One region of the Bombilactobacillus sp. ESL1197 genome, then DNA from elsewhere that is predicted to be linked to it. Evidence: predicted binding sites of a transcription regulator. Region 1 holds the regulator's gene; each other region holds the start of a gene.
What was found. Region 1 encodes HrcA, which represses chaperone genes, less so after heat shock. Its sites were predicted from a motif close to TTAGCACTCNNNNNNNNNGAGTGCTAA; they were not measured.
Positions count from the first base shown of each region.

Region 2: clpP (ATP-dependent Clp endopeptidase proteolytic subunit ClpP) is a predicted target of HrcA. The motif match lies at 8,922-8,948, and genes of this name have one in related genera.
Region 3: groES (co-chaperone GroES) is a predicted target of HrcA. The motif match lies at 1,270-1,296, and genes of this name have one in related genera.

Region 1 covers NZ_JBYLTY010000001.1:1,057,050-1,068,154, reverse strand. The annotation lists gene AC3B6B_RS04955 (adenine phosphoribosyltransferase) at 1-121, opposite strand, end outside; gene recJ (single-stranded-DNA-specific exonuclease RecJ) at 142-2,454, opposite strand; gene AC3B6B_RS04945 (class A sortase) at 2,467-3,126, opposite strand; gene lepA (translation elongation factor 4) at 3,184-5,019, opposite strand; gene dnaJ (molecular chaperone DnaJ) at 5,414-6,550, opposite strand; gene dnaK (molecular chaperone DnaK) at 6,758-8,605, opposite strand; gene grpE (nucleotide exchange factor GrpE) at 8,633-9,241, opposite strand; gene hrcA (heat-inducible transcriptional repressor HrcA) at 9,253-10,329, opposite strand; gene ribF (riboflavin biosynthesis protein RibF) at 10,422-11,105, opposite strand, start outside.
Region 2 covers NZ_JBYLTY010000004.1:229,278-240,382, forward strand. The annotation lists gene AC3B6B_RS08785 (gluconeogenesis factor YvcK family protein) at 1-869, shown strand, start outside; gene whiA (DNA-binding protein WhiA) at 906-1,856, shown strand; gene AC3B6B_RS08795 (SDR family oxidoreductase) at 1,869-2,549, shown strand; gene AC3B6B_RS08800 (hypothetical protein) at 2,828-3,844, shown strand; gene AC3B6B_RS08805 (bacteriocin) at 4,005-4,136, shown strand; gene AC3B6B_RS08810 (sensor histidine kinase) at 4,524-5,456, shown strand; gene AC3B6B_RS08815 (response regulator transcription factor) at 5,459-6,202, shown strand; gene AC3B6B_RS08820 (YisL family protein) at 6,336-6,689, shown strand; gene AC3B6B_RS08825 (CPBP family intramembrane glutamic endopeptidase) at 6,709-7,365, shown strand; gene AC3B6B_RS08830 (DUF4176 domain-containing protein) at 7,376-7,678, shown strand; gene AC3B6B_RS08835 (5-formyltetrahydrofolate cyclo-ligase) at 7,681-8,262, shown strand; gene clpP (ATP-dependent Clp endopeptidase proteolytic subunit ClpP) at 8,313-8,900, opposite strand; gene AC3B6B_RS08845 (NADPH-dependent FMN reductase) at 9,084-9,638, opposite strand; tRNA gene AC3B6B_RS08850 (tRNA-Arg) at 9,971-10,042, shown strand; gene AC3B6B_RS08855 (sugar-binding transcriptional regulator) at 10,195-11,105, shown strand, end outside.
Region 3 covers NZ_JBYLTY010000001.1:709,060-720,164, reverse strand. The annotation lists gene groL (chaperonin GroEL) at 1-886, opposite strand, end outside; gene groES (co-chaperone GroES) at 950-1,234, opposite strand; gene AC3B6B_RS03090 (LTA synthase family protein) at 1,584-3,515, opposite strand; gene manA (mannose-6-phosphate isomerase, class I) at 3,838-4,812, opposite strand; gene AC3B6B_RS03080 (redox-sensing transcriptional repressor Rex) at 4,921-5,550, opposite strand; gene AC3B6B_RS03075 (glycoside hydrolase family 38 N-terminal domain-containing protein) at 5,654-8,278, opposite strand; gene AC3B6B_RS03070 (PTS fructose transporter subunit IIC) at 8,300-9,397, opposite strand; gene AC3B6B_RS03065 (PTS fructose transporter subunit IIB) at 9,420-9,740, opposite strand; gene AC3B6B_RS03060 (PTS sugar transporter subunit IIA) at 9,761-10,207, opposite strand; gene AC3B6B_RS03055 (BglG family transcription antiterminator) at 10,210-11,105, opposite strand, start outside.

The sequences.
Region 1 (11,105 bases):
CAATTTCATCAGTTGCCTGCGCATAAACGGCACCATTATGCATTAATGGCGAAATATCACGGAACAAGATTCCTGGTTCAGGAAAATTAGGAACATCTGCTACATACTTCTTAAAATCCATATAACTCTCCTTCGATAGTTCTAACTTTGTAATTTAATAACATATTGCACTAATTGTTGAAAATCCGAATCAATTAAAGTCTGAACAATCTTTAGCTGGGCTTGATTTTGCTGATACAACGGTGATTCGTTCAGTTGTCGTGCCGGTATCGTAGCCGGCCATTTTAACAAGCCACTGTCTATTGTAACAAACTTCAACTCAGAAAACACTTTAATTATTAATTTAATTTGTGAATTATTTAGTTTCAAGTACCGCGCTACTACTGGTAAATCTTGTACTTGTAACTGCTGATGCGTCACTAAATATTTTAAAGCTAAATGCCATTGCTGTGGCGTAATCATCAATGGTTGCAAGCGATTTTTAAAAATAAAAATCAATTTTGATAATTGTGGCAACTTAACAATTAAATTTTCAAAATCCTGAATATGTTGTGGGCAATCCATTAAAACTGCCGTTTTTAATTGTTGTACTTCTGCTGAAGCTAAATAAGTCAAATAACCGGGCATTTGCTGTACAAAATGCTGGCGATTTTTTTCCTGGAAAAAAAGCAGCGGCGTGGCATTAGTTATTTGGCTTAACGAACTAATCCCGCGCGCATCAATAAATTGCTGTTGTTGTACCACCAGCTGCTCCAATTCATTGGCCAATTTGACATCGACTACTTTTAATTGCACTGTGGGTTGGCGATGCCAATTGTTAATCATGACCGTGCCATATAAAACTTGAATGGAACTCGTAGCTAATTGCTCCTTATACTGACCCCAATTGAACGCCAAACATTCGAGTTGTTGATCTACCAGAAATTTCAAATGCGTTTGCGTTTTTTTACCCAAAAATTCTACTTGAGCATGCTGAAAATTAATAATCTTGAACATGGGCTGGGAATTGCCCTGACCAAAAGGCGCTAATCGCCGCAGTTGTTTGTAAAAATCTAATGACAAATCCGTTGCCGCTACTGTTAAATCATACGTTTGTTGAGGCTTTTGCGTTAAATCTAATTGTAAAGCTTGCGGTAATTGATTTAACCGTTGCTTGAGTTGCTCTAACAAAGCTGCATCTAACGTTAAACCACAAGCCTGCGCATGACCACCAAATTTTTGATATAAATCGGCTTGACTTGCTAGCGCCGTATATAAATCAAACTGCTCATTACTGCGCCCAGAACCAGTTGCCACCTGGTGTTCATCAATGTGAAACACTAAGGTTGGACAACCACTTTGTTGTAAAACTTTACCAGCTACAACTCCTAAAATTCCCTGATGCCAATCTTCAGCAGCCAAAACTAAGACGTGTTGTCCCGCTGCCAATTGCTCTTGTGCCTGTTGCCAAGCAGCTGTAAATACTTCCTGTGTTAAATCTTTACGTTGCTGATTAAACTGATCAATTGTTTTCGCCAAACTTTGCGCTTGCTCTTCATCGAAAGTTAACAATAAGTCGACTCCTTTTTGAGCCTGGTCCAGCCGGCCTAACGCATTTAACCGCGGAGCAATTTGAAAAGCGACATCATCTTCATTTAAAGTAGACCAGTTCAAATGGGCCACTTTAGCTAATGCCGCTAAGCCGCTGCGTTCTTGAGTCTGCATTTGTTGTAACCCAAAAGTAACAATAATGCGATTCTCACCTACCAGTTCCATCACATCAGCTATCGTCCCGATTGCTGCCAAGTCTAATAAATCAACGGGGACTTCGTCTAACAAAGCACTCGCGACTTTAAAAGCTACTCCGGCACCCGATAGGTATGGACAAGGATATGCCGCCCGTTGATTGGTAGCTAAGGCTGGGTGCACAATCGCTAACGCTGCTGGCAATTGTTTCGGCAGTGTATGGTGGTCCGTAATAATAACATCAACTCCGTGCGCGTTCGCATATGCCACCTCTTGCACACCAGTAATGCCGTTATCGACAGTAACGATTAATTGGACTCCTTGAGCAATAAACTGTTGGTAACGTTCAAGGTTTGGACCATAACCATCTTGAAAGCGATCCGGAATAAAGTAATCCACTTGACCACCCAAATTAGTAATGGCTTCTGTCAAAATAGTCGTACTAGTAATTCCATCAGCATCATAATCCCCATAAATTAAAATTTGCTCTCCAGCAACAATTGCTTGAGTAATCCTATCTATTGCTGGCTGCATATCATGTAAAAGGTATGGGTCTGCTAACTGTTTCAGATCTGGTTGTAAAAATTGTTGAATTTCTTGACTAGTTTTGATCCCACGTTGATTCAGTAGTTGCACCACAAATAACGGCAACTGGAGTTTTTGAGCCAATTGCTTTAATTGAGCTGTTTGGTTCAAATCGGCTTTTTGCCATTGATATAGTAAACTCAAATTTTTTAACCTCTAATCAAAAATTGCTAAAGTTGCGCGATTAGCCACGCGGGCTTTAACCAAATTGCCTTGAACAATCCACCGATTCGCACCGCCATCGGCACAGGTAATCAAACTAATCATTTTCTGCTTACCTTGATCATCAATCCGCCAAGTGGCTTTGGGTGAAATAACTTGCTTTAAAGTAATTTTATACGTATAAACGCTGGATAAGTCGGTTATATAAATTAAATCCCCAATTTGCGTATTAGAAATTGGCGAAAACAAGGCGCCCTTTTGGGTCATATAATGACCAGCTAAAGCATAATTACCCTGCCCCATTTTTTCATCAGGTTTCATAGTGCCCGCTCCGGTCGCTAAAGCATTATCGTCAATTCCTTTAACAATCGGCAACTGTAAATTAACGGACGGAATAGCAATTTTGCCAATCATGGGGGCATTTTTTTGTACACTGGCTTTCGCCACTTGTTGCACACTAATAGATTTAACTTTAGAAAAATCAAAGGAAGCTGATTTTAAATTATTCTGATGAACCTGTTTAGCTGTCAAAGATGACAAACTTTGCTGTGATAATTGACGAACCATAAAAGACTTAATTTGCCCATTAAAAATTAATGCTAATGCTACTACCAAAATAATGAATGTTCCGCAATATTTTACAATTTTTTTCATGGCTTACCCCTGGACCTGCCTTTGAAGAATCAAATTAACTTTGCCAAAACAACTGAACTATTTTTGTAAATCATCATCATCCATTTGTAAAACTGCCATAAAGGCTGCTTGGGGAACAGTCACACTCCCCACTTCTTTCATGCGTTTCTTACCCCGCTTTTGTTTATCTAATAGTTTATTTTTCCGGGTTTGATCCCCACCATATAGTGGTCCGGTCACATCTTTACGATAAGCTTTCACAGTAGAACGCGCCACAATCTTATTACCAATCGCCGCTTGAATAGCCACTTCAAATTGCTGCCGGGGAATAATTCCCTTTAACTTTTGGACAATTTGCCGTCCCCGCCGATAAGCAAAATCTTCATGGACGATAAAACTTAACGCATCAACGGGTTGTGAATTCAATAAAATATCCATCTTAACCATTTTCGAAGGTTGATAGCCAATAATTTGATAATCTAAGGAAGCAAAACCACGCGTATTAGACTTTAAAGTATCAAAGAAATCATAGATAATTTCGGCTAATGGTAAACGATAAACTACATTAACGTGGTAATCATCCAAATAATCCATCGTATCAAATTGGCCCCGCTTGCGTTGAGCCAATTCCATCACTGCGCCGACATAATCTTTCGGAACCATAATTTCAGCTTTAACCATCGGCTCTTGAATCTCCTGAATTTCCGAAGGATCCGGCATTTGTGATGGGTTATCAATAATCTTCGTCGTTTGGTCCGTCAAAATTACTTTATAGTTAACGGACGGAGCTGTCATGATCAAGTCCAAGTTAAATTCCCGTTCAAGCCGCTCTTGAATGACATCCATATGCAATAAACCTAAAAAACCGACCCGAAAACCAAACCCTAAGGCTTGGGAAGTTTCAGGTACAAATTCCAGGGAAGCATCATTCAATTGTAATTTCTCTAATGACTCACGTAAATCGCCGTATTTGGCATTATCTACCGGATACATACCAGAATAGACCATTGGGGTAATTTGCCGATAGCCGGCCAAAGCTTGGGCGGTCGGCTGCTCAGCTAAAGTAATCGTATCACCCACTCGCGTATCTTGAACACTTTTAATACTAGCAGTAATATAACCGACATCACCAACACTCAAGAATTCCCGTGGAACAGCTTTGGGAGACATGACACCCACTTCTGTGACTTCAAAAACTTTGCCATTACTCATTAATTTAATGTGATCACCAACTTTGACTTGGCCATCGAAAATCCGCACGCTTAATACCACACCACGATAACTATCGTAAACAGAGTCAAAAATTAAGGCCTTTAACGGAGCCGTCAAATCGCCTGTCGGTGCTGGCACATCTTGCACGATCCGTTCCAATAAATCAGCAATGCCTAAGCCACTTTTGGCACTCGTTAATACAGCATTCTCGGCATCAATGCCAATCATATCTGTAATTTCTAATTTAACACGTTCCGCATCCGCCGATGGTAAATCAATTTTATTAATCACTGGCACAATCTCTAAATCATTATCAACCGCTAAATACGCATTCGCCATTGTTTGTGCTTGCACACCCTGCGCAGCATCCACTACTAATAAGGCACCTTCGCAAGCCGCTAAACTCCGCGATACTTCATAAGAAAAATCGACATGTCCGGGGGTATCGATTAAATGAAACGTGTAAGTATGCCCATCTTTAGCTTGATACTTCAATTCAACTGCGTTTAACTTAATCGTAATCCCTCGTTCACGTTCAATATCCATGTCATCCAAAACTTGATTTTCCATATCTCGTTGTGAGACAGTATCTGTTAATTCTAAGATTCGGTCGGCAATCGTCGATTTACCATGGTCAATATGAGCAACAATGGAAAAATTACGAATATATTTTTGTTTATTTTCTAAATCAGATTGTGGCATATTATTAATCCTCATTCCAAATTCACATTTATAGCTCTCTTGGTTTACTATATCAAAAATTTCCCGCTGACAAAAGACCATTCCCCGGCTAATCTCCAGCTCGTGAACACGATAATTGTAAACTAATTTTTTCTGCGACGCACTGACGTCTTAATTACAAACAAGGACCTAAAGCCATCAACAGCTTTAAGTCCTGCAATTAATTTGCAACTGGTTACTTGAGTAATCAATTTAATTTTTGATAAATTGTCACTAAAAATTGGGACGACAGTCGCACAACTCGCTTGAATGAACTAGTCTGCGCCTCAATTAAACAATTTACTTTTTGAAACACAATAATTAATTTTTTGAGCAAAATCGCTAACCTGATTGACTAATCGTGTAAACAGGTCACTTATTTAAACTTATCTTTCATATTGTCACGCATCCGCTCAAAGAAATTCCTGTCCTGTTCTTTGACCTTAGCACCACCTAATTGTGCAAAAGTCTGTAAGGCTTCTTTTTGTTTTTCATTTAAGTGCTTGGGGGTCACGATTTCTACGCGAACCTGTTGATCACCGACACCACCATGCAAACCGGGTACTCCTTGCCCTTTAAGTTTAAAGACCGTTCCTGACTGTGTGCCAGCTGGAATTCGCAATTCCACTTGTCCACGCACCGTTTTGACTTTAATCTCATCACCTAAAGCGGCTTGTGGGAACGAAATTGTTTCATGCGAGTAAATAGTCATATCATGCCGTTCAAAATGTTTGCTGGCTTCAACTTCAAACGTGACAAACAAATCACCATAAGGACCTTTATTATCACCAGCAGCCCCCTGACCATCTAAGCGCATCCGCTGCAAATTATCAATTCCTGCAGGAATATCAATTTCGACTGCATGACTTTTGGTAATCTTGCCTCGTCCATGGCAAGTAGGACACTTTTCTTCAATTTCTTGACCAGTTCCACCACAGACATCACAGACTTGTTGACTCTGCATCATCCCTAATGGAGTACGCTGGTTAACGGTAATATGTCCGCTTCCCTGACATTTATGACAAGTTTTGGGGCTTGTCCCAGCCTTGGCCCCTGAGCCCTGACAATCTGGACATTGTTCACTGCGATTGTAGCGAATCGTCTTTTTACCACCGAAAATAGCTTCTTCAAAAGTAATTTTCATCCGGTATTCCAAGTCTTGGCCCTTCCGTGGAGCGGTAGGATCAGCTTGGCGCCGACTGCCGCCACCAAAAAACGAGTCAAAAATATCGCCAAAATCGCCGAAGCCATTCGTATCAAAACCACCGAAGCCTTGACCACCGAAACCTTGGCCGCCAGCTTGCTGATCAGTGGAACCGTATTGATCAAACTGGGCTTTTCTTTGCGGATCTTTCAAGATTTCGTAGGCTTCATTAACTTCTTTAAACTTTTGTTCCGCATCAGGTGCTTTATTCAGGTCGGGATGATACTTTTTAGATAATTTACGGTAAGCCCGCTTAATCTCGTCTTCTGAAGCGTTGCGGTCCAGACCTAAAGTTTCATAAGGATCCATATCTGACTTAACCTTTCTTTCAATAACTAAAATTTTCCCAAAATCACAAACTAGCACTTTTAAACACTAAAAGAGTCAAATTCTAACGTCCAAACCTGGATTTAGTAATTTGACTTTTTTAGATACAAACTTTGAACTTTTAATCTAGGCCGTTAATTCTAACAAGTAGCTACACCCCAAATAATGGTTCCAAGTTAATTCGCGCTCTTATTTGTTTTTATCAGGGTCAACTTCCTTAAAATCGCCATCTACGGTACTATCGCCATCATTCTTAGCATCAGAATTATTAGCGTTCGCATCACCTTGGGCTTGTTGCGCATCTTGAGCTTGTTGATACAATTTCACTGATAAATCTTGAACAATTTTATTCAAATCGTCCTTCTTGGCTTTCATTTCTTCCAAATTATTGTCAGCTTGGGCTTTCTTCAAAGCTTCTTTTGCATCTGTAGCCTTCTTAATTTCATCTTCAGAAACTTTACCTTCTAAGTCTTTCAAAGTCTTATCAGTTGTAAAGATCAATTGATCAACTTCGTTACGGAGATCGGCTTCCTCTTTGCGCTTCTTATCAGACTCTTCATTTTCTTGAGCTTCTTTTTTCATCCGTTCAATTTCTTCATCGGATAAACCAGATGAACTCTTAATTGTAATCTTCTGTGATTTGCCAGTGCCTAAATCTTTCGCAGAAACATTAACAATTCCGTTTTTATCAATATCAAACTTAACTTCAATTTGTGGGACGCCTCGCGGAGCAGCAGGAATATCTGTTAACTGGAACCGACCTAAAGTCTTGTTATCAGCGGCCATCGAACGTTCACCTTGTAAAACATGAATGTCTACTGCTGGTTGGTTGTCCGCAGCTGTTGAAAAGACTTGTGACTTGCTGGTTGGAATTGTCGTATTCCGATCAATTAACTTAGTGGAAACACCACCCATTGTTTCAATTCCTAAGGATAATGGCGTAACATCTAACAAGACCACATCTTTCACATCGCCAGTAATCACACCACCTTGAATGGCTGCTCCTAAAGCAACAGCTTCATCAGGGTTAATCGAATGATCGGGTTCTTTACCAGTCCATTGTTTAACTGCTTCTTGTACCGCAGGAATCCGGGTTGAACCACCGTTTAAAATAACTTTATCAATATCAGAACTGCTTAAATCGGCATCTTTTAAAGCATTTTGTACCGGAATCTTTGTCCGGTCAACTAAATCAGCTGTTAATTCATTAAATTTAGCGCGCGATAAAGTAGTCTGTAAATGCAACGGGCCAGCAGGGCCAGCAGAAATAAATGGCAAACTGATTTCCGTTTCACTCACACCAGATAAATCTTTTTTCGCTTTTTCAGCAGCATCTTTCAACCGTTGTAAAGCCATCTTATCTTGTGATAAGTCAATTTGATTTTGCGCTTTAAAGTCAGCGACTAACCAATCCATAATAGCATTATCAAAGTCATCGCCACCTAAATGGGTATCACCATTAGTTGACAATACTTGGAAAACGCCATCGCCTAATTCCAAAACGGAAACATCAAAAGTCCCACCACCTAAATCGTAAACTAAGACCTTTTCATCGGCATCACTTTTATCTAAACCATAAGCTAAAGCAGAAGCTGTTGGTTCATTAATAATCCGTTTAACATCTAAACCAGCAATTTTACCAGCATCTTTGGTAGCTTGCCGTTGTGAGTCATTGAAGTAAGCTGGTACAGTAATTACCGCTTCAGTAACTTCTTCACCCAAATATTTTTCTGCAAAGTTTTTAATGTATTGCAAAATCATGGCCGAAATTTCTTGTGGTGTATATTCTTTGCCATCAACATTGACTTTATAGCCAGCTTCACCAATGTGGCGTTTGATAGAAGAAATCGTATTCGGGTTGGTAATTGCTTGCCGCTTAGCCACTTCACCAACTTGTGTTTCACCATCTTTAAAAGCAACTACTGATGGTGTAGTCCGGCCGCCTTCTGGATTAGCAATAATCTTCGGGTCGCCACCTTCTAAAACAGCAACTGCTGAATTAGTTGTTCCTAAATCAATTCCGATAATTTTTGACATTAATTAAACCTTCTCCATTAAATTAATTTATTGTGCCACAACAACCATACTTGGCCGCAAAACGCGATCTTTTAATTGATAACCGGCCTGTAATACTTGCACCACTGTGTCTGCTGGATGCTCATCATCACTTGCTACTGTTTGCACCGCCTGATGAATCGTCGGATCAAATTTTTCATTCAAAGCTTTAATTTCAGTAATATCATTTTCCGCTAATGCTTGCTTCAAATGTTTTAAAACCATCTGCACACCAGTAATTAAGCCGTCATTGGTCTGATCGGCACTACTTGCTTGTAGTGCACGTTCTAAATTGTCAATTGATGGTAAAATAGCTGTCGCTAACTTTTGTCCATCATACTTAATTAAACTAGCCTGTTCTTGTTGATTATGCTTTTTAATATTTTGAATTTCCGCTTGTAAGCGTAACTCCTGATCTTGACTAGCTTTTAAATCTTTTTCTAATTTTTGATTAGCATCTAATAGTTTGTCTACCACTTCATCAGCAGCTGGCTTGGCTGTGGCTGGTTCATCCTGATCTTTGCTGGATGCCACTTTTTCTTGATCATTAGCAGCTGCTTTCTTTGCTGAAGCTTTTTCTGAAGGAAACTCTTCCGGATCTATTTCGGGTTTCGTCATAAACACGCCTCCTAACTTGAATTACCATTTAGTTCTTGAAAATAATCAATTAACCGCTTTGCCAATTCATAACGTAAAGAGGTAATTAAACCAATCACTTGTGAATAAGGCATATTAGTGGGACCTAAGAGGGCAATTAAGCCATCACCGTGAACGCCCACACTATATTTGGCGGTAATCAAACTATAATTATTCAATATTTGCGGCGCTAATTCAGCACCCAAATGGACCTTAATTCCTTGATTATTAGAATCATCATCACTGAGATTCTGATCCATTCCCAAAAGCTTGGCTAAATTATGGTCACTGTCAAACAATGAATACAAACTCTTTAAACTGTCACTATTACGGGTATCAACGTAGTTAAATAAATTAGATTTACCGTCCACAAAGAAATGATCGGCGGCAACTTTATCTAAGATATCATCAAAAATTGACAAAAAACCATCTGGAGTCTGTAAATATTGTGCCACCAGTTTAGGAAAATCAGTCTTTAATCGCTTGGAAACCTCATTCAAAGTCTGACCTACTAATTGATCATTGATAATGCGTACGACCGCTTCTAAACGATCAGCTGCAATATCCGTTTCTAAGCGATACACTTGATTATAAACAGCTCCATCACTAGTTACCATAATAGCCATGACTTGACTGTTACCCAAGTCTACAATTCGAAAACCAGTTAAAACAGTATTATCACTCTCAGGTCCTAAAGCAATGGCCGTATAACTTGTCAAAGTTGAGAGAATTTTAGCGGACTGCGCAACAATCTCATCAATTTTGGTAAAGCGTTGTTTGGCAAAATCAGAATGAATGATTTCTGAAGTTTGCTCCGAAACATCTATCGGCGTTAACAGGTGATCCAAATAGTACCGATAACCACTATCTGAAGGCACCCGTCCTGATGACAAATGAATCTTTTCAATCAGACCCAAACTCTCTAAATTTGCCATGTCATTGCGAATAGTTGCCGAACTCACATGAATTGGTAACCGATCCATTAAAGCCTTCGAGCCAATAGGTTGCCCCGTTTCAATATATTGTTGAACAATTGCCTTTAAAATTGCAGCTTGACGATCAGTTATCAAACCAAATCACCTCGCTTTTAGCACTCTTGATATATCAGTGCTAACAATGTTAAATATAGCAAGCTATTAGCACTATGTCAAGTTAGTTGCTATTATTTTCTGAAATAATTTTCGGTAGCTTGCTGATCTTGTCGTAATTGCTGCACCAATGCCGGGGCGTCAGCAAATTTAATTTCGGGACGTAAATATTTTAACCACTGAATTTGGACTTCTTGACCATAGAGATCTTGATCAAAGTCTAAGAGATTAGCCTCTACTGTGACTGGATTATTGCCCCTTTTAAAAGTCACATTCCGGCCAACGGAAGTCATCGCTGGGAACCAGTCATCACCAACTTTGACTCGTGTGACGTAAACACCCAAGCTAGGAACTAATTGCTCTGCGCTTAAAGCTAAATTAGCTGTGGGAAAACCCAACTGCCGCCCCATTTGATAACCGTGAACCACTGGACCTTGGTTTTGGTAATTATAACCCAATAATAAATTAGCGTGTTGAATCTGATCCGTCTGTAACGCTGTGCGAATATTAGTAGAAGAAATTTTTTCATGATCGAAATTTAAAGAAGGAATCTCTACAATTTCAAAGCGTTGTTGGACTAACTGGCGTAAATACGTCATGGTCGCAATCTCTTTGGGGCCAAAGGTCCAATCAAAGCCGGCCACTAAAGTTGTAATATGCAAGCGCAACAAAAAATCTTCGACAAATTTTTGCGGTGCTAAATGCGCCAAAATGGGATTAAACTCTACTACATAGACAATATCTACTTGTAATTCTTG
Region 2 (11,105 bases), on a different contig from region 1:
CCGGAGCTATTCGTAATTATATTAATGTGGTTCCCCCAGGAGATATTCGTAATGTGTTAGTTTCTTTGTCTAATTGGGAGCAATTACCGTTAGACGTTTTTCAATATCGCTTTAATAGTGATGATTCTTTTTTGGCGGGGCATGCGATTGGCAATTTGGTGATTGCGGCTTTATCAGAAATGTATCAAAATGATATTTTTGATGCAGTGCAACAGTTGGCCAAAATGATGGAGGTGGAAGGACACGTCTTTCCAGTATCTAATTCACCACTGACTTTGCATGCTGAATTTACAGATGGTACGCAATTAGCTGGTGAACACGAAATTACTTACGCAGGTAAAAATATTCAACGCGTCTGGGTGAGTGATACCAATAATCCCAAGCAAAAGCCCGCGGCAGTTTTGCCGGTCTTAGCAGCTATTATGCAGGCCGATGTGATTGTGTTAGGACCGGGAAGTTTATTTACGAGTATTTTACCGAATTTAATGATTAGTAATGTGCAGCAGGCTTTGCAACAAACTTCAGCAGAAGTGGTTTATATTTGTAATATTATGACGCAGATTGGCGAAACTGTTAATTTTACAGATGCAGATCATGTTCGGGTGTTGAATCGTCATTTGGGCGGGCACTATATTAACACCGTGTTAGTTAATGGTAAGCCAGTTCCGAGTGATTATATGGATCATGAAAAATACAATGAATATTTGGCGCAAGTTAAGTCGGATTTTGCAGGCTTACGGCAACAAGGCTGTCGTGTCATTACGGATGATTATTTATCGTTGCATGATGGCGGTGCCTTTCATGATGGTGATAAAGTGGCGCGAGAATTGTTAAACTTGGCTTTTCAAGCGGGCACTAGAAAACAATAAAAATGAGTTTTGTATGTAAAAAAGGTGGTATGTCTGATGGCTTCTTATGCCAGCACTGTCAAAAAAGAATTAACTAGTCTAGAAGTTCATCCAGAGCATGCGCGGGCCGAATTATCGGCTTTAATTCGAATGAATGGCAGTTTATCGTTAGTTGATCATCATTTTATTTTGGATGTTCAAACAGAAAATCCCGCGATTGCGCGGCGGATTTACGCGTTATTGCAACAGTTGTATACCGTGGAGGCGGATCTAGTGGTTCGTCGCAAAATGAAATTGAAAAAGAATAATCAGTATATTGTACGCTTGCGCCGGCAGGTGCAGCCTATTTTAGCCGATTTACGTATTGTAGAAGTTAATGGCTTTCAAATTCGGACTGATATCCCAGCAGATGTGCTGAATTCCAAACAACGCGCGCGGTCTTATTTGCGGGGGGCCTTTTTAGCTGGGGGAAGTGTCAATAATCCGGAAACTTCTAGTTATCATTTAGAAATTTATTCCTTATATGAAGATCAGAATCAGGGGATTTTGCAATTGATGAATCAATTTAACTTGCATGCGCGGGCGACGGCTCGGCGCAGTGGTTATATTGTTTACCTGAAAGAAGCCGAAAAAATTTCGGACTTTTTACGGGTGATTGGCGCCACGTCAGCAATGTTAAAGTTTGAAGATATTCGCATTGTGCGCGATATGCGGAACTCAGTTAATCGTTTAGTCAACTGTGAAAATGCCAATATTAATAAGACGATTAAGGCGGCGAGTCAGCAAGTTGAAAATATTAAATTTTGGCAAGATAATTTTGGCTTAGAAACGTTACCCCCGAAGCTTAAGGAAATTGCGGAATTACGTTTAGCTAACCCAGAGATGTCTCTAACCGAATTAGGACAGCTAGTACCCAGTGGCTCAATTTCTAAGTCCGGAATTAATCACCGCTTACGCAAACTTAATGATTTGATTAAAAGTAAAAGAACTGCTGGATTAGAAGTTTAAGGAGATAAATTAATGCGTGTTTTAGTGGTAGGAGCTCATGGTCAAATTGGACGATTAGTAGTTCAACAATTACAGTCAGAACCACAAATTCAGGTTGTGGCAGGTTTAAGACAGTCTGCGCAAATCGCTGCTTATCAGGCTCAAGGTGTGGCTACGCAATTCATTGATTTGGCCGGTGAGTTAAATCAATTGGTGCAAGCAACCCACAATATTGATGCAGTGGTGTTTGCCGCGGGTTCTGGTGGCAAAACTGGGGCGGATCAAACCATGATGATTGACTTAGATGGGGCGATTAAAATGATTCAAGCTGCTCAGTTAGCGCAGGCCAAACGTTTCGTGATGGTTAGTGCTCTCCAAGCTGACAATCGTGGATTATGGTCTTATCAACGGCAGGCGTTATCAACGGGAAATTATTATTACGCTGCTAAATATTATGCTGATCAATGGCTACTGCACAGCGGCTTGGATTATACGATTATTCGCCCGGCAGTTTTAACTAATGCTGTTGGGCAAGGACGTATCCAACTAGCACCACGGTTGAGTTTACAAACTGATGCGGGCTTGCGCTCTATTGCCCGCGCTGATGTAGCGGCAACCATTGTGGCTTGTTTAAAAAATCCGCTCACGATTAAGCAAGCATTTGACCTCAGTAGTGGGGAACAACCAATTGAGCAAGCAATCGCCAGTTTTTAAGCAAAATTATTAATTGAAAAATTACAGCTAGGATCAAAGTTGTCTAACCATTAGACACTAGAGGTCCTAGCTTTTTTAGTAATTTAAGCAGTAATTGTGCCAAAAAATATTGCGAAAAGGTTTGAAATTGATTAAGTGTCAGTTTATTTTATGGTTCAATTAAAAATATTTTGTATTTTAAGTAATACTTTCGTTTTTGAATTTGTTCACATATGTTATTATTAAACTAAAATAAAGTTTTTGTGTATTTTTTAATTAATGAATTGAAGGGATAATTTTTGAAAAAAGACAAATTAATTTATTTAATTCAAGCAGAAATCAGTAGCCTTAACCAAAGTATCAATGAAAATAATCTATCAACTATTGTGGTGCGGATGCAGGAACAATTAAATATTTTATCAGCCATTGATAAAGCTACTTTTTTGGATGCTGACGTGCCTCTATCGGCACGGGATTTGCCAGCAGAATTATCAGCTGGCGGTCCTAAAGCACAGGAGGTAACGGGATATTTTAAACAATTATTACGCGGAGGAATGCTTGATCTAACTCAACCTGTTCCAGTTCCGGAAGCAGTTGTCCGACAATTAAATTTACGTTCAGGAGATCTTGTCCGCGCCACTTTGACATCAGAAACTGTTAATGTGCAAAACACTTTAGAATCACCATATCAGTTTGAAGTTTTGGATCGTAGTCGTGAAGTCGAGTTGGCTGTGCGAGAAGTTAAGTCGCAATTATTAGTGCAACAGCAATCTGATTCTGATCAATTGTATATTGAATTTAATGATGATTCTGGAACGCAAAAGATTATTTTATTAACTGATGAAGATATTGAACCTTTTCAATTGGCAGCAGGAGATGTGGTTGATTATGCCCACGAAATTAATAATCCAGCATCTGGCAAAATCATTTGGAAATATTCAAATACTGAAAATATCACTAGGCCCGTGCTCGAAGCGAACACTGCTAAACATAAACGGCGCAAGTTTAAGCCCCTTTTTAAGGGATTAAAGATTTTAACTATTGGTAGTAAATTGGCGGAAACGAAAGATACAATTACTTTAAGAGCTGGCGATTATCGCTCCTTAACTGGTCAGGAAGCACCGCAAGTTTTAGCAGAGCAGATTCAGGATGCAGATTTAATTGTGGTCTTTAATAAGAATCTTAGTTCCACTGAATTAAAAACTGTGCGGCAAATTTGTAAAGAATATCAGAAAGTGACGACTTATACCAAAGACTTAACCGGAACGCCCTTAGCCACCCGATTATCATTAATGAAAAAGCAGCTGAATAAATAAAGTTGAGATATTTTTTGGTTTTAAATAATTAAAATCTAATCAAATGATTATAAATAGATTAAAATGATTTTGATTATGGGCGAAAAGTAAGCGTTAATAAAATATTGCTGACTAATTTAATTCTTGGACTATAATATCAGTTATAAGGGAGGTATTTATTATGTTGAAGAATTTATCAGATACAGAATTACAAAAAGTTACCGGTGGTGCACAAGCTTCTACGTTTACAATGGCAAGTGAGCCTAAGCCTAGTATGGGTAGTTGGATTTGGCATTTAATTCATCATAAATAATGAATGTTAGTTGTTAGCTTATGGGCAGACTTTTTTAATAATTTTTTGATGGTTTATTGTACCTTAAATTTAAATCACTATTTTAAAAAAATATATTTTATAAAGTATTTATTCTTAGATATCTTCCTTTCTTTATTGTTAAGTTTTATGGGAAGTCTGATAGGAAATTTTTACTTTGTATTATGGGTAGTTAGTATTTTATTATTATCTTTTTTTAGCAAAAAAAGTCTGGATATTTACTATACAAAATGTTCAATTGAAATTTTCTGCATCATTTTGGTTATATTTATTGATGTATTGTCTTATTTCATTTTAAAGCCATTTAGATCATTCTTTTATAATAATGATTTGTTATCTATAGGTTTAGATTTTTTGATGCTGGTGTTATTGCTCATACTCATATTTATAGATTATAAATTAGGTTTTAAACTAGAAGAATTTTTAAAACTTATTAATGGTCTGAATTTATCCAAATACTTTTTTATCTTTGTTCTGACGCTTTTTGCCATTGTAGAGGTTATCTTAGTTACTACTGAGAGAATCAAGTCCACTTATACTGCATTATCATTAATTTTGTTATTATTTGTGGTCTTTGCGACATGGACAATAGTTTACGCTTGGCTATTTTTTAAGGCTTATGTAGCGCGGCAACAGGCCGAGCAGAGGGTTAGAGAAGATCGCCATCTGCGTGCTGATTTAGCTAGTATTGAACAGCAATATTCAGAGTTACGCAAATTTAAGCATGACTACCAAAATATGTTATTGGGTTTAGAAGGTTTTGTCAAAAATGGTAATAATCAACAATTAACTGATTATTATCAAGAACTACTAAAGCAACAACCGATTAAGCAAGATTTGAAGCAGATGACCATTGCGAATATTGATTATTTAAAAAATGATCCAATTCGTGGCTTAGTTATCCAAAAGTTTTTAACAGCTCAACATGTTGGCGTTCAATTACGGCTTGAATTAACTCAAGAAATTCGATTACAACAAGTTAATATTTTGACAGTTGTTAGAGTTCTGGGAATTTTATTAGATAATGCGATTGAACAAGCACAAAAAGAAAAAGATCAAGTGATTGGCTGTTCGTTTGTGGCATCTACTGGTCAAGTCGAGATTGTGGTTGATAATGCAGCATCGAATATTAAAAATGTGCATCAATTATTTGAACCCGGGTATACAACGAAAGCTGCTCATCAAGGTTTGGGATTAACTAATGTCCGGCAGTTAATTAGAGATGATGAACAACTTTGGTTAGATACGCAACTAGGTGAGAACCACTTATGTATTACATTAATAATTACAGAGGAGGGATAGTGATGCTCCCAGTATATTTGCTTGAAGATAATCAAGAACAGCAAATACAGTACGCTAAGATTATTCGTAGTGCAATTAGTGATAATCATATGGACATGGAGTTGATTTGTCAGACACTATCGCCACTGGAATTATTATCAATGGCTCAAGAAAGCGATAGCAATTACGGCTTATTTTTCTTAGATATGGAAATTAATAACAATACGCATGCTGGTCTGCAATTGGCGGTAGAAATTCGTCACTTATTACCACAAGCTAAGATTGTTTTTATTTCTATCCATGATGAATTAGCCGTGATGACTATTGAACGGCGAGTAGCACCATTAGATTTTATTGATAAAGATCATGGTTTGGATAGCGTTGAAACCAAAATACGCGAAGATTTACATTTAGCCATTTTGGACTATCAAGCGATAGAACAACCACAACAGCGAATGTTTTCTTACCGAATTGGTAGTCGTTATTTCACGGTTCCGTTAGATCAGGTATTATATCTGACGACGGCAGAAGTTGCTGCTGGTCATGTCTTGTTGCATACCAAAACGCGGGAAACTGAATTTTTAGGTAGTTTGAATAATTTGGCACATCGTTATCAAGAGCTGTTTCGGAGTGATAAGAGTTATTTAGTCAATTTGCAACAACCTTGTAAGTATGATAACAAAACTAAACAATTAAGGTTTCAAGATGGTAGTAGCGCATATGTTTCTTTGCGTCGGGCGCGAGAATTGATTAAATATTTGCGTTAATTAGTGAAGAATTGCAGTAATAAAAAATGTTCGTGTAATCTGTTAAGATTTGCGAACATTTTTTGTGTAATTATTGCTTAATTACAATGATCTACTAAAATAAAAGTTATTAAATTGGAAAGGGTGAAGTTAGATGTTCTGGCCTTGGTTACATTTAATTGTCGTACTAATTTTAATAATTGCAGTCATTAGTGGTTTACGAAAAAATGGGCAACATCCCAAATTATGGGCAATGATTGCGCGGCTAGGTTATTTAGTATTGTTAATCAGTGGAGTAGTCATGTTACCTTATCCGTGGCATGAACATCCATTATTAACAATTATCAAACTTTTGGCAGCGTTGGTCTTAATCGGAATTATTGAAATGGCTTTTGCGAAAAAGCAGCAACATAAATTAACTAGTAACTGGTTATGGCTGATGCTATTGGGAGCTGTCATTGTCATTACCTTAGGCTTTTGGCTCACTAGTGGTTTTCCATTATTTTAAAAAGTGAGGATTATTTTGTATGAAAGTAACTAGAAGTAGCCAACGAAATGTACGGCACATTGCAGTTTTAGTTGGTTATTTTTTATTGTATTCGTTGGCGCAAACGCCTATTGCTATCCCCTTATTGCAACGACAAGTGTCAAGCTTAGAATTGATCCTACTGCTTGTCTTATTGTTCATCTTGATGGGAGCATTGATTGCTGCATTGTGGAATAAATACCGCCACTTACCAGCTTTGCGAACAACTTGGCCACCTGTCAAACATGCGGGGCTTACTTTTGTCGGCTTATTTATTATAATGTTCTTGATTGGTCTTTTAAGTAATTTGTTTCCGACCTCTGCTAATCAACAAGAACTGGATTTATTGGCTAAAAAATCGCCAATTATGTTGAACTTGTTTACGATTATTTTTGGTCCCATTATCGAAGAATTCATTTTTCGTGGATTATTTTTTAAATATTTTTTTCCAAAGTTAAAAAATAATGGACAAACGGTCTTAGCAATTGTTTTGTCAGGTGCAATCTTTGGGGTGATGCATGCTCCGGCTTTTAGTTTAGTAGTCATTCCCTATATTTTAGCTGGTTGTTTGTTAGCGACCACGTATGTTTTGTATCAAGGCGATATGCGCTATAACATTGCTCTACATTTTTTGAATAATTTAATTGCATCATTGTAAGGAGAATCGTATGAAAATTTTACCAATTGGCTCAGTAGTAACCTTAAAGGGTGATCAGGAAACGCCCTTAATGATCGTGAACCGTGCAGCACTGTTTGAAGAAAAGAAAAATCAAATTGGTTATTTTGATTATTCGGGTGTTTTGTATCCCAATGGTGTCGATGAAACCGAAGATTTTTGCTTTTTTAATCAAGAAGATATCAAAGAGGTACTTTTTGAAGGGTATCGTAACCAAGAGGAACAAGAATTTGTTCAGCAGTACGATCAATTGGTGGCGCAAAGTGGCTATCCTAAGTTAAAGAGTACGTTATAGTTATGACGGCAATTGAGCAGCAGAAGGCGCAGTTACGTCAAGAACTTTTAAAACGGCGGTCGCAGCTATCACCGAGCTATCGAAAACAAGCAACCAAAGCTATCACGAACTTGTTAATTAATTTGCCACAGTTTCAAATGAGTCATACAATTTTTACTTATTGGTCCGTGGGTTCAGAATTGGCGACGCAGCCTTTGGTTAAGGTGGCGCAAAGTGAGCAGAAGGTGATAGCCTTACCGCGAGTTTATGCACAACATCAGATACAAGCGCAACTGTTTCAAGGACAACAAGCACTACAAAAAAGTTTTTTAGGAGTTTTAGAGCCACCAATCACAGCGCCTATTATTGCTCCAGCAGAATTAGATTTAGTGATTGTACCGTGTTTAACTTGCTCCTTAGCGGGCAAACGTTTGGGTTATGGTGGCGGTTATTATGATCGTTATTTACAACAACAGTCGTTAACAGCAACGACAGTGGCATTATGCTTTGCGCAGTTGCAAAGCGCACAAGTACCAGTAACGCCGCTAGATTATCCTGTTGATTTTGTGATTACTGAACAAGGTGTTAGTAAAGTGATTGAATAAAAAAAACACGGCCATCAGGTCGTGTTTTTTATAATGATTAATTTGCCCAATTATTTATTTGAATTGTTAGTCATAATATCATCAATCAAACCATAATCTTTAGCTTCTTGAGCGGTTAAATAGTTATCACGTTCAGTATCGCGTTCAATGGTTTCGATATCTTGGCCAGAATTATCTGCTAAGATTTTATTTAAACGTTTGCGGGTTTTTAAAATCTCTTCAGCCACAATTTCAATTTCGGTTTGTTGACCTTGAGCGCCGCCAGAAGGTTGGTGAATTAAGACCGTGGAGTTTGGTAAAGCAAAGCGTTTGCCCTTAGCACCAGAAGATAATAAGACACTAGCCATTGAAGCAGCCATTCCCATAGCAATGGTTTGCACATCGGCTTTGACAAAATTCATAGTATCCATAATTGCTAAGCCGGCGGTTACAGAGCCACCAGGAGAGTTGATGTACATATAAATATCTTTTTCAGAATCTTGAGCATCCAAGAATAACAGTTGGGCAATGACCGTATTAGCTAAATCATCAGTAACTTCGCCCGATAACATAATGATGCGGTCTTTTAATAAACGAGAATAAATATCGTAGGCACGTTCACCACGTGAATTTTGTTCAATAACTGTAGGAACTAACATAAAAAAGCCTCCTATTGCTTATTAGCACTCTATACATTACTCTGCTAATTTATCATATATTTAAAAAAAGTCAACTCTCATGACTTCATTTTCAGATTGCTTAATAGTAATAAATTGATTATTAAAAAAAGGACTCTAAGAGTCCTTCATGTGCGAACTTGAAAAAAGTTCTGATTGAATATCTTAATACCGATTGATCAATTCAACAAATGCATCAACAATGGATTGTAAGAATTGCTTTGTATTGTCATTATTAACTTGACCATTGTCATCTAAGTAATTCATTACATTGCCTAGGTAAGCTTCAGGCTGTTGCAAAATTGGCATGTTTAAGAAGACTAATGATTGGCGTAAGTGGTGATTAGCACCAAAAGCACCAGGGGCACCAGGTGAAACACTAACAACTGCAGCAGGCTTCTTATCCCAAACGCTTTGTCCATAAGGACGAGAACCGACATCAAGGGCGTTCTTTAAAACAGCAGGCGTGCTGCGGTTATATTCTGGGGTAACGAATAAAATAGCATCCATGTCTTTAACATCATTACGGAAACGGCTGTAACTAGCTGGCTCTTCTAATTCACCATCTTCAAAATCTTGGTTGAAGATTGGCAAGTCACTGATATCGATTAATTGTGCATCGTAGCCTTCAGGAAACATTTCTTTCATTGCATTAGCGATTGCCTTGGAAAAAGATTGCTTACGTAAACTACCGACGATAACTCCAATTTTTTTAGTCATAATTTTTCCTCCCAAATTTTATTACAAGAACATAGTATACATAACATTATTGGAAAAGAAAGTTTTTTGCTTCAAGAAAAAGAACGATTAGATACCATTGCAAAGCTAAAAATACCGTCATTAATGGATTTGTCCACCATTTTTAGTACTTGAAATTTATTTTCCAAAATCACTTGAAACTAATCAATAGATTTAAGTAGTAAGCACCCAAAATGAAACTTATCATTTTACTATGAGGTAAGATCTGCAGTTAAAATGTTGAAAATAATTAATAAAAAATCTATTTAGGTATTGCCAAATGTTCTTTCGTCGTGTAATATATTTCATGTATTGCGCCGCTAGTGTAATGGATAGCACACAAGATTCCGGTTCTTGGGATCTGGGTTCGACTCCCAGGTGGCGCATGGTTGGTGGTTCGTTACAATTTTGTAATGAACCACTTTTTTTCTGTAAAAAAATAGTTTTGTTTATTGCAAATTAAAAATTAAGTTGTTATAATCTTGTTGTGAGTTGGAAATGATACTCACATATATTTTTTGATTGGATGGGTCTTAATATGCCACACAGGGACAAAATTAGTCCCGCGGCAAATGCATCGTCAGTCAACGATGAACTTGGTTGGATCGAAGCCATTGCACCAGATTTTTTAAGTACCTTGCGAAAGCGTTATCGAATTTTGCAGGAAATTCGCTGGATGCAACCAATTGGTCGGCGGATCTTGGCAAGTGAGTTGGATCTTTCAGAACGAGTTTTGCGGCGGGAAACAGATTTGTTTAAAACTAGTGGCTTAATTAGCTCCTCTAAATCAGGGATGATGTTAACCGAAAAAGGCGAAGAGATTGTTGCTCACCTCGATGTGGTTATTGGTAAGTTAAATGATACTTCCGTTATTGCAACGCGTTTAGCTTCCTTTTTAGGAATTGAACAAGTTATAATCATACCGGGTGATAGTGAACATCATCGACGGGTCTTGGAACTAATGGGTCAAGAGTTAAATCAGATGATGGATCATTTTTTGCCTAGCGGACGTTCAACCATCGCGGTAATGGGTGGTACAACAATGGCTGCTGTGGCGCAGGCATTGACTCCTAAGTTGTCACAGGAACGGAATTTATTGTTTGTACCTGCCCGTGGTGGTTTGGGAGAAGGAGTTTCAATTCAGGCCAACACGGTCTGTGCTGAAATGGCACATCATGCTAAGGGACATTATCGTGCACTCTATGTTCCTGAAGATATCAGTGCTAAAAGTGTGGCCCCTTTACTGGAAGAACCTGTAGTTAAGTCGGTTTTGGATTTGATTAACCAAAGCGATGTGGTAATTCACAGTATTGGTCGTGCCAAAACGATGGCCAATCGGCGCAACATGTCGTCGAAAGAAATTGAGTTATTGGAAAACAAACAAGCTGTTTCAGAAGCTTTTGGTGTTTTTCTGGATGCTCAAGGTAACGTCGTCTATAAGATACCGAA
Region 3 (11,105 bases), 350 kb from region 1:
CACCAGTCAAGATCGCAATATCTTCTAACTGTTCCTTACGACGATCGCCAAAACCAGGTGCTTTAACAGCTACAACATTGAACGTGCCCCGAACCTTGTTCAAAACCAATGTTGGTAAAGCTTCACCATCAACATCATCAGCAATAATCAATAAAGCTTTGCCTTGTTGCACGATTGATTGTAATAATGGCAAAATATCTTGAATGTTGGAAATCTTCTTGTCAGTAATTAAAATGTATGGATTATCTAAATCGGCTTCCATTTTATCGTTATCAGTTACCATGTATTGTGATAAGTAACCACGATCAAATTGCATACCTTCAACAACATCAGAAGTTGTTTCAATACCCTTTGATTCTTCAATGGTAATTACACCATCATGGCCAACTTTTTCCATCGCATCGGCAATTAATTCACCAACTTGTTGATTGGAAGAAGAAACTGCGGCAACTTGAGCAATTTGATCACGGCCACTAACTTCGTGAGAAATCTTCCGCAATTCATCAACAGCAGTAGCAGTAGCCTTCTCAATTCCCGTCCGAATACCAACAGGGTTCGCACCAGCAGTTACGTTCTTCATGCCTTCTTGAATAATTGCTTGAGCTAAAACTGTCGCAGTGGTTGTACCGTCACCGGCAATATCATTAGTCTTTGAAGCAACTTCAGAAACTAATTTAGCACCCATATTTTCAAAATGATCTTCTAATTCAATATCTTTGGCGATAGTTACACCATCGTTGGTAATATTTGGAGAACCATAGGATTGTTCCAAAACAACGTTACGACCTTTAGGTCCAATTGTTGTTTTTACTGTATCTGCTAATTTATTAACGCCTTCAAGCATCTTAGCCCGTGCGTCTTCTGAAAATTTAATTTCTTTTGTCATTTTTCAGCCACCTCAATTATTATTTAATACTTTATGTTCTTAATTTCTAATTAATTACAAAAATTAGTCAACAATTGCCATGACATCTTTTTCATGCATTACGAGATATTTTTGGCCGTCATACTTAACTTCTGAACCAGCATATTTATCAAATAAGACTTTATCGCCTTTTTGAATGCTTAATTCAATTGTTTTACCTTCTGGTGTCCGTTCACCGGCGCCAACAGCAATAACTTCACCAACTTGTGGCTTTTCTTTAGCATTATTGGCTAGAACAATTCCACCAACTGTTTGTTCCTTTTCTTCATCAACTTGTACCAGAATACGATCACCTAATGGCTTTAACAAAGTAATCCCTCCAAATAAAAACATTTTTAGCACTCTTAGCACTCATCTTTATATAGTGCTAATACAAGTTCTATAATAACATGTTCCTTTCCAGATGCAAGTATTTCCGTTTAAAAATATTCGGAAAACTTACTTTTTTACAGTAGCACAGATTGCTTTGAAAACACATTAATTGGCTCAAAATCTAGTAATCTTCCTTTACTTTTTTTAATCAAAAAGTCGCCCGTAATGGACGACTCACTTGATTTATCAAATTTGGAGCATAAATAGCTTTCAAGCCACGTATGAAATTATTAGATAATTAATTTTGCAAAATAGTTTTCAAATTGTTGACCCGATTCAGCTATGACTAGCGGGGAATTTGAAACATACCATCCTTTTTAGCGTAAGCTTTACCATAAGTCATATCATATTCTAATAACCGATAATCTTTATAAACTCGTGATTGATCCCACTTAGCATTTTTAGGGCCGTGAACATTTTTAGCAGTTAACGCATACGTATCGTTGCTTACTTTGGTTCGATTCTGTTGGCCCGTACCAGAAATTTGTAGTGGTTTGGTCAAAACTGGAACTTGCTGTTGTAATTGTTCCAATAATTGATAAAACGGAGTTTGCGGATAGTTAAGTTGTTGCAATAACTGTAAGGACATATAGTTGGGTGAGAAGTAATTATAATGATGCGTCTGTAAAGGAAAATTAGCCGCCATCACAAACGGCGTTGCATGAGAATACAAGGTATTCTGATTGAAGAGATCATCATAAATACCATCACCAGGATAATGATCGCCATACATGACAATTAACGTTTTTTGCTTAGCGTGTTGATAATGTTGCACTAATTGCTTAAACGCTTGATCCGAATCGTGAACTTCTTGAAGATAAGCTTCTAATTTTTTAGTCTTATCAGCATCTCCGGCTACTTTATTCTGGAGTTGATAAGAACTTTTGGGACCTATTTCTGCTTGATAAGGCATATGGTTTTGCATCGTCAACATCAAACTAAATTGGCGACTAGACTTTTTTTGTTGTGCATAAAAGTTCGGATAGGCGGAGGCATCTGTATCATACAAACCATGTGGTGACTTCTTTAAATGCTGTAATTTCGATTGATCTTGGAATTTATGGATACCGATCGCTGGATAAGCTTGATTTCTACGATACATAGTGCCGGCATAAGGATGGTAGGCCTGTGAATTATAGCCAGCATCATTTAAATAATGCATGACACTCGGAAAATATTTTTTATTCGGTAAAATATCCTGATAGGGCGTATTGTTTAAAAAGTAATTGGAGAAACCTGTATTGGCTTCAAATTCAATATTAGCCGTCCCTCCACCAAAGCCAGGAGACACCATATAACCGCCAGCTTGTTGGACCGTAGGATTCGTAATCATCTTAGAAATATAAGGCATCGGATTTTTATTGCCAACAAGGGGATACCATTTCTGTGTCCGTAAAGGATTGGTTAAAGATTCATTTAAAATATAAATAATGTTAACTTTCCCAACTTTTTTCCCTTGATTGGCTTTAACCAAACCTTTTTGATAACGTTTAGTAATTTGCTTCATAGTCGCCGCGCTATAATTAGCAGGCTTAATCATTGGCGTAGAATGGGCATTAAAGACAAAACCAATTAAAGTACCCCGATTACGATAATTGGCCAATTGTGAACGATCAACATTAGTAATATTATGCTTCGCCAATTGTTTAGAAGCAAAAGAGCGCGTATTTCCTGCTTGTGAGAACAAGCTTAAAGCTATTATTGCTAACACCAAAAAGCCAATTCTCAACGGCCACAGCACCCGATGATTTTTTAACCACAAGCCTTTGGTAACTTTGTGTAACAGGTAGGCCGCTACAAGTAGTAATACAATGCCAATGGCTAAAAGTAATAATGATTGCCAACTGACCATTTTAATTAAACCACCAGCTTGACCAGCCATGTTTAAATCATTAGGTAACAATGGTTCAGAACGTGAAATAATTTTATTAAAGTCCACATATAAAATAATACTAAAAATAATGACGCTCAGGGATATTCCCCACCAATAATCACCTAACAGCGCAATTAGCATCGTTATAATAACTACTAGGCAAAACCAGTTGATTCGCGTGACGACAGGATTATTCTTAATTTCCCAGAACATCTCATGATAGCCGTGTGTCAAACTACCGGTTAAAGCTAGTTGAAATTCAAAATAAAATCCGTAAGCAATTAAACACACTAAAAGTACTTGCAGTAAAAAATACATAAAGCGTTTGACAGTTAGATTATGCACAATAAATCCTCTTTCGACTTAAATTAATACAGTTTTAAATTTTAGCACAATCTAATTTAGATAGGTATATTACTAGCATAATTTGCCGATAAGTCAAAAGCAGTTAAAATGCGGTATTACAAAAAATATTAAATTAAATATTTAAAAATGAGGTTGTAACTAGCAGCTAAATTGCTTTTGTCACAACCTCATATTAAGTATTAAAAAGTCAAAACAAAAAATTTCGTAAATTAAACAAATATTCTCTGCTGATAGTGACTTCAAAAGTCAAAAATCTGTGTTTAACTTCTCAAAACTTTTTGTCCCGACTCTTTTTTGAATATTAATCGACCTTGTCAATTGCTTCGGAAGCAATTATTTGGAGATTTTCCCCTTGAAATTGCCAAGCAGTAATTGGCGCCGGAATAATAAAGTGATCACCTAACTGTAACTCGTAGGTTTTCCCAGCAATCACTAGCTGTCCCGTTCCGGAAATCACGGAACATAAGGTGTAAGCACCCAACTGATGTTGCAAACTTAAAGCATCATGTTGCACTTGTAAGCCCCACACTGCAAAGTATGGCGAAACAGGTGGTTTCACATAAGTGGTGATGGAACTAGCACCAAATTGCTGGACCGCTTGATTAAGTTTTGGTGTTTGGAAAGGAACAGTAATCGTATCTAGAGCCTGTTTTAAATGCAGTTGGCGTTTTTGACCGGTAGCTTGTTCAATACGATCATAATCATACAAACGATAAGTAGTATCACTACTTTGTTGTGTTTCTAAGGCAATAATTCCTTGATTTAACGCATGAACACACCCACTAGGCACAAAAACAAAATCTCCTGTTTTGACTGGCATTTTTTTGAGCAAATGTTCCCAGTCTCCCGAGTCAATCAGTGCTTGTAATTCTGCCTTAGTTTGCGCATTATGTCCATAAATCAAATAGGCACCAGGCTGGGCATCAATAATATACCAACACTCCGTTTTGCCTAGCTCACCTTCATGTACTTTGGCATAAGCATTATCTGGATGCACCTGGACGGATAAACTAGCTTCCGCATCTAAAATCTTAGTCAATAAAGGGAAAACTTTTCCTTGCGGGTAGCCAAACAGCTCTGGTTGTTTTTGCCATAGTTGGGCTAAATCTTGCCCAGCAAAAGGTCCATTTTTAACAGTTGATAAACCATGCGGATGAGCAGAGATGGCCCAACATTCTCCCACTTGACCATCAGGTATGCGATAACCAAAACGTTCTTGTAGCTTACGCCCACCCCAAATTTTTTTTTGGAAAGCGGGTTGTAAAAATGGTTCCATCTAATACCTCCTAATAAAAGCAGCCGTAATCAACCAAAATTACTACTAACTTACCGCAAAATTCTCGCCTTACAAGCTAAAAGGTGAATCAAAAGTTAAACATTTAATTTAACTATAGTTATCTAAGAAATAAATTAATGTTTGTAATTCATTCGCTAAATCAACATTGTGCACGCGCACAGAATTAGGAGTTGCCAATCTTAACGGCGTAAAGTTCAAAATACCCTTGACGTTGGCTGCTACCAGTTCATCAGCGACCTTTTGTGCACTGATGACTGGTACTGACAAAATCACAACATCAATCTGTTCATCTGCTAAACGTTGTTCTAAAGAATCGACATCATAAACTTGCACACCATTGACAGTTTGGCCGATTAATTCCGGATTCTGATCAAAAGCGGCCGTAATCTTAATATTGTTCGTCTGTGAAAAGTTATAGTTTAATAATGCACTACCTAAGTTACCTACTCCGACCAACGCTACTTTCGTCGTTTGACTTTGGTTAAGTAACTTTTTAAAAAATTCCAGCATTGGTTCAACTTCGTAGCCGTAACCCCGTTTACCTAAAGAACCAAAGTAAGAAAAATCACGCCGAATCGTCGCACTATCCACTTGAACAGCTTTAGCTAATTCTGTTGAGGAAATCTTTTTAGTATTGGAATCATTTAAAAATTGAAAGTAACGATGATACAACGGTAAACGCTTAATAGTAGCATTTGGTATTTTGTATTTTGTCATGGTTAATATCCCCTTGTGAACAAGTATAATTGATACTTTCAGTATCTACCTTTTAATATCACAATGTCAAGTAAATAAAATCACAAAGTTATTACCTTGAAAATTAACCATTAATTTTGATAAAAGTTGCCATCTCATACGGTGCTAGTTGTTGCGCGTCTGCTTGTAAAGACTGAACTTCTTCTAACGCATTGGTTCGTTGAAAACCAGCCGCTAAGAATTCCGTTAAAGCAACCGTTTTATTCGCTTGATTACTCAATCTAACCACAATCGCATTCTGAATTGTATAAGCACAGTAGAGAGCCGTAATCGTTACATCCGGATCCAACCGTAAGAAAGTCGCTTGGCGTGGTAACTGAGGTAATGATTTATCAAATTCAACATCCCAAATTTTATTATCTAACCGATTGACAAATAAATTCAGTTTTTGTAACTGGTAATTAACATTGGGGGCCAACCAATTTTCAGCAGTCCGTGCTAACTGATTCTCGTCTAAGTCTGCAACTGCCACTAATCCAAACGCAAAATGATTTAAGCCGATTTCTTCAGCTAGTGGTGTTGGCGTCATCTGATGACCGATACTAGTAGTGTCGCCCGAAGCTCGCCCAGGGCGCCACAACAAATTGGGTTTTCCTAATTGACCCGTAGTGGCTAGTAAAGTGACGGCAAAGCTTTGATCCAATAATTCGTATTCTTTCATGCCGCCACTTAACAAAAACAAACCTTGCTTGGGCTCATACATGCCCACAACTTTATCAAAGTTATAAAGATTGACCGGTTTTTCAACAAACTCGTCTTGCCAATTATCCGCAATAGGCAAATTAGTAGTGGTTCGAAAACCGCCTTGGATTTGCGCCCACGCCTGTGAACTTTTGATACCCGTGTTAATCTTTAATCTCAAGCGATGATCTAAAGCTTGGTTGTCAATAATTAATTGACCATCTAGCACCGAAGAACTTGTTGCTAAACTTAAAATAATTTTGAAGTTCACGTCAATTAATTGTGGATGGTCCTTTTGCCTTTCAGCTAAAGATTTAGGTAACTGCCAAGTACCTTGAACCGTCATAGTTTGTAAATTAGGAGCAGTCTGCACTTGACATTGTCCAGTTAACGGCAAGCTGACTTCTTGTTCCTGCGGTAAAGGCGAATAATCATACGTATCACCATCATTGCCCGAATCTAAAATTTCTAACAGCTGTGGATAAACGTGACCTTGCGTTTGAGCAGTAAAGCTTGTTCCTGTGTATTGAACTTGCCACTTTTGATTGTTAATGGACACAGATGAACTATCTTCTAAAGTTGCTAGCTCCGTTGGAGCTACTTGATAAGAAACCACCTGATAGCCTAATCCTTCATAGTGCATCTTTAACCGAACCGTCAATCGATAATAGCCCGGCTCATCTTTAAATTCAAAACCTTTGGCGGTTTGTTGCATAATATGCTCACGTTTAGGGACATAAGTTGCACGAACTAGAACAGCTTGATATTGTTCAGCAAATTTCACTTTTTTACTAGTCGTTAAAAATTCTACTTCTTGATAACCATCAAATACCCGTGGTGAAGTATTAAATAGTAACAATTGATTACTATCCAGATTTAAACGTTGCGCTAAGCGCTTCTTAATATAATTTTCAATTCCGGCAGCAAGTTCGAAACCTTCTTTGAAACGTTGCTGAACATCAACAGCAACATTATCCGTGATACTACCGCCTAATGTATCATGCGGTTGACACTTTAATAACTTTTTCCAAAGTTTTAAAACTAATCCGTTGGACACTTTGATTCCACAAGCTTGGGCAATAACCAGCATCGGTTCAACTCGGCGTAAAATTTGTTGTTCTAACTTGAAATTTTGACGTTTAAGCTGCGAGCGCACTGACCCAATCGTCCGATGCACCCGTGAATAGGTAGGATAACGTAATTCGCCTTGATACTGAGGCAAATCTTGGTGGCGCAATTGTTGCATAAATTGGGGATAACTGCTCAACACTATTTGGTGTTTACTATATTGATTTAATTGTTGAATTACCTGGGAAATATTATGGATAATATTCATCTGATCAATCCCCGAAGGAATTAAAACGGGATCATTATGACCATGTTTAGCTTCTAGGTCAATTCCTGGGTCTAATCTTTGCTCGACAAACTCTTGTAAATGCTGCTTCGAATTTAAATCAATTTGCCCCGTATAATAACCTAAGGGAAAGTTAGCTGCATAAACTTGGTTATTTCCCAAGCCCTGCCACTTAAAGTAAACTGAATCGACTTGTCGAGCAAAATTAGTACCCCGCCAACATATAAAATCTTGAATGCCGACTTGATTTAATAGCATCGGTAATTGTGCATTAAAACCAAAGGTATCAGGTAAATAGCCAATCATCATGGCCTGCCCAAAGAGTTGGCGACTGCCAATAATGCCAATCACTAAATTACGAATAATGGATTCACTATCTGGTATTAATGCATCTGTTTGGGTATACCAAGGACCAATAAATAATTGCTTGCGCAAAACCAATTGCTTAATTCTCTGTCGATCTTCTGGATGCAGGGTTAAATATTCCTCCACAATCGATAATTGCCCATCGAAAGTAAAGTTAGCCTCTGGATGTTGCTCTAACTCTGTTAAAACCTCACCGAATAATTGATCACTGAGAACTTGAGCATCTTGAGTTGTAAAATACCATTCGCGATCCCAATGAGTATGATTAACAAAATGTGCCGTTACCATATATTATTTACTCCCATATTTTTATTCAAATTCAATCTCAATATCTTCTTCGTCTGCTTCACCATCAACATCTGGCGTATTATTTTGGTTAAAATCAACGGCTAACGGCGCTAATATTCCAATAATCAAAGCGCAAGCAAAGAGTCCAATTAGATATGCCCACCAGTTAGTTACTGTTACTGCACCATAAATACCACCAACTGGTGGAATCTTGGCTTGAGCCCCTAATAAAATCGCAAGTGCGGGGCCCACTGCTCCAGCAAGCATATTAATGGGAATCAATTTTAACGGACTAACTAACGTAAACGGAATGGCCCCTTCAGTAATACCGATAAAACCCATGAACCAATCACTACGTCCGGCATCCAACAATTCATTAGAAAAACGTTTTTTATAAAATAAAGTAGCAAACGCATAGCCTAAAGGAATACCAGCAATCGCAATATTTACAATCATTGCCGGAGTATAAACTTTTTCTGCCAATAGCACATTACCAGCCATCCAAGCCGCTTTATTAATTGGACCGCCTAAATCAGATCCAATCATCGCTCCCATAATGATTGCTAGAGTCATCGCGCTGACCCCACTGTTACTCATTGCCTTAATCCAAGCGACTAAAGAACTATTAATCCAAGCCAATGGTTGCTTCAATAAGACACCCATTAATAACGCCACGACCATGGTCGATAAAAGTGGTACTACTACTAATGGCATAATGGATTCATATTTAGCACTGACACGGATTTTGTCATGGCACCATTTAGCAGTATAACCAGCTGCAAAACCAGCAACCAATGCTCCTAAAAACCCCATGTTGGAGCTAGAAGCTAAGGAACCACCAATAAAACCGGCGGCTAAAGCTGGCTTATCACCAATGGCATAAGCAATATAACCCGCCAAGACAAGATTAACTAAGCCGACACCAATCCAACCAACAGCCTCAATTTGACCCATGTAAAACCAAAAACCCGTTTTATAATGATCAAAACTTGTAATGCCAAATAATAAACCAATTAATTTAGGCACAGCTACGACTAGCGAACCACCAATAACTACGGGTAACATGTAAGAAATCCCCGACATTAAGTAGCCTTTCCACTGTGATAATAACTTTTTCATAATTTTCACCTCTGAAGCGTCACTAAGCTTTTTTCTGAGCCACTGCTTTCATCACTTTGTTAATTACTGCCTTCGGTTTTTTAATGCACATATTGATATCCACGCGAACGGTGGGAATCCCCTTAAAACGATCCATTTTTTCAATTTTTTGGTCAGAACCAATTAACAAGAACTTCGCACTTTGAGCTTCTTGTTCCGTGATTTCATTTTTGAGACCCATAGCTCCTTGTTGTTCAACCTTGGCTGAAAGCTGCAGTTCTTGGGCGGCTTTCTCTAATGCTTTAGCAGCCATAGGGGTATGGGCTAAACCTGCGGGGCAAGAGGTAATTGCTACAAAATCCATAATTTTACTTCCTTTTCGCTTTAATTATTAGTTAAAATTTGATAAACATCTTGTACACTTTGACTAGCAACCAGTGCTTGGCGCTTTGGGGCATCAATTAATGAAGTGGCCAGATTGGCTAATAATTGTAAATGCTCCTGCGCACCATCTTGAGGAGCTAACATCACAATGATTTGTTGAACTGGTTGATCATCAATCGTTTGCCACTCTGATAACGGACTTTGGGTCCGAATAAACAAAATTGCTGATTGCTTAATCGCCTGAGAAAGCGTGTGGGGGATCGCAATCCCATCCTGCAATCCTGTTGAAGCCTGTTGTTCGCGCTCCTGTAGCGATTCATAAATTGCTTGTTCATCGTCACCAACGCCTAAACTAACTGCTTTTTGGGCAATAAAATGAAACACCTCAGTTTGCGAACGTAGCGGTTGATTTAAAAAGATTTGGTTCTTCGTCAAAATCTGATCCATCCTTATCCCTCCTTGATTGCAGTTGAATGTTGCAAACATTCAACGACCGTTTCGACATCTTGCGCATTTCTCAACTGCTTCATTTGCTTAGCATTTTGTGTTAAATCGTAGAAATAATCATAAATGTCATCTAAACTGTCCTTGACTGTATCGTTAAACGCCATAAAGAAAACTACATAAACCGTTTCCTTACCCCACAAAATTCCTTTTTGAGAAGTTAAAATACCAATGACCGGTTTCAAAACATGTTCGGCAGCCCCATGGGGAATAGCGTAAGTTCCTAAAGCCGTGGAAGCTAATTGTTCTCGCTTCCAAGCTGACTCTTGCATCGTATCTTTCACGTAATGATTAGCCACTAAAGCTTGCGTAATTTCTTGAATAGCAATTTGGGGGCTTGGTGCTGTTGAATCAACAATGATTGCTGGTTTAGCCACCAAATCCAAAAAAGTTGCTTTCAAATATTTATCGTGCCAAATCTTTTGGCTTAATTGGCGTAACAACTGCAGTTCTTGCTGATTTAACAGTGGACTAACTTGAATGACTACTTGTTGTGTCTGTAATTTAAGCGGAATCGTTGTTAAGATAATGTCGGCACTAACAGGTTTTCGTAATAACTCGGTCACCGATAAAGTCCCAATTACATTAAGTTTCGGTAACTTATCCTGAATTTTTTGCCGAATTAATTCAGCAGTTCCATAACCGGTACTACAAACGATCACGACACTAACTTCGCGCAATTCTTTTTGCTGCCGCTCGCGAAATGATTCCAAATGTAAACACAAATAGGCCACTTCATCTTCGGGAAAGCGAACTTGATATTTTTGAAAAATAGCATCTGCTAAAGTCAGAGCTTGATCAAAGGCTTGGGGAAAATTAACTTTCACTTGATGACGATACG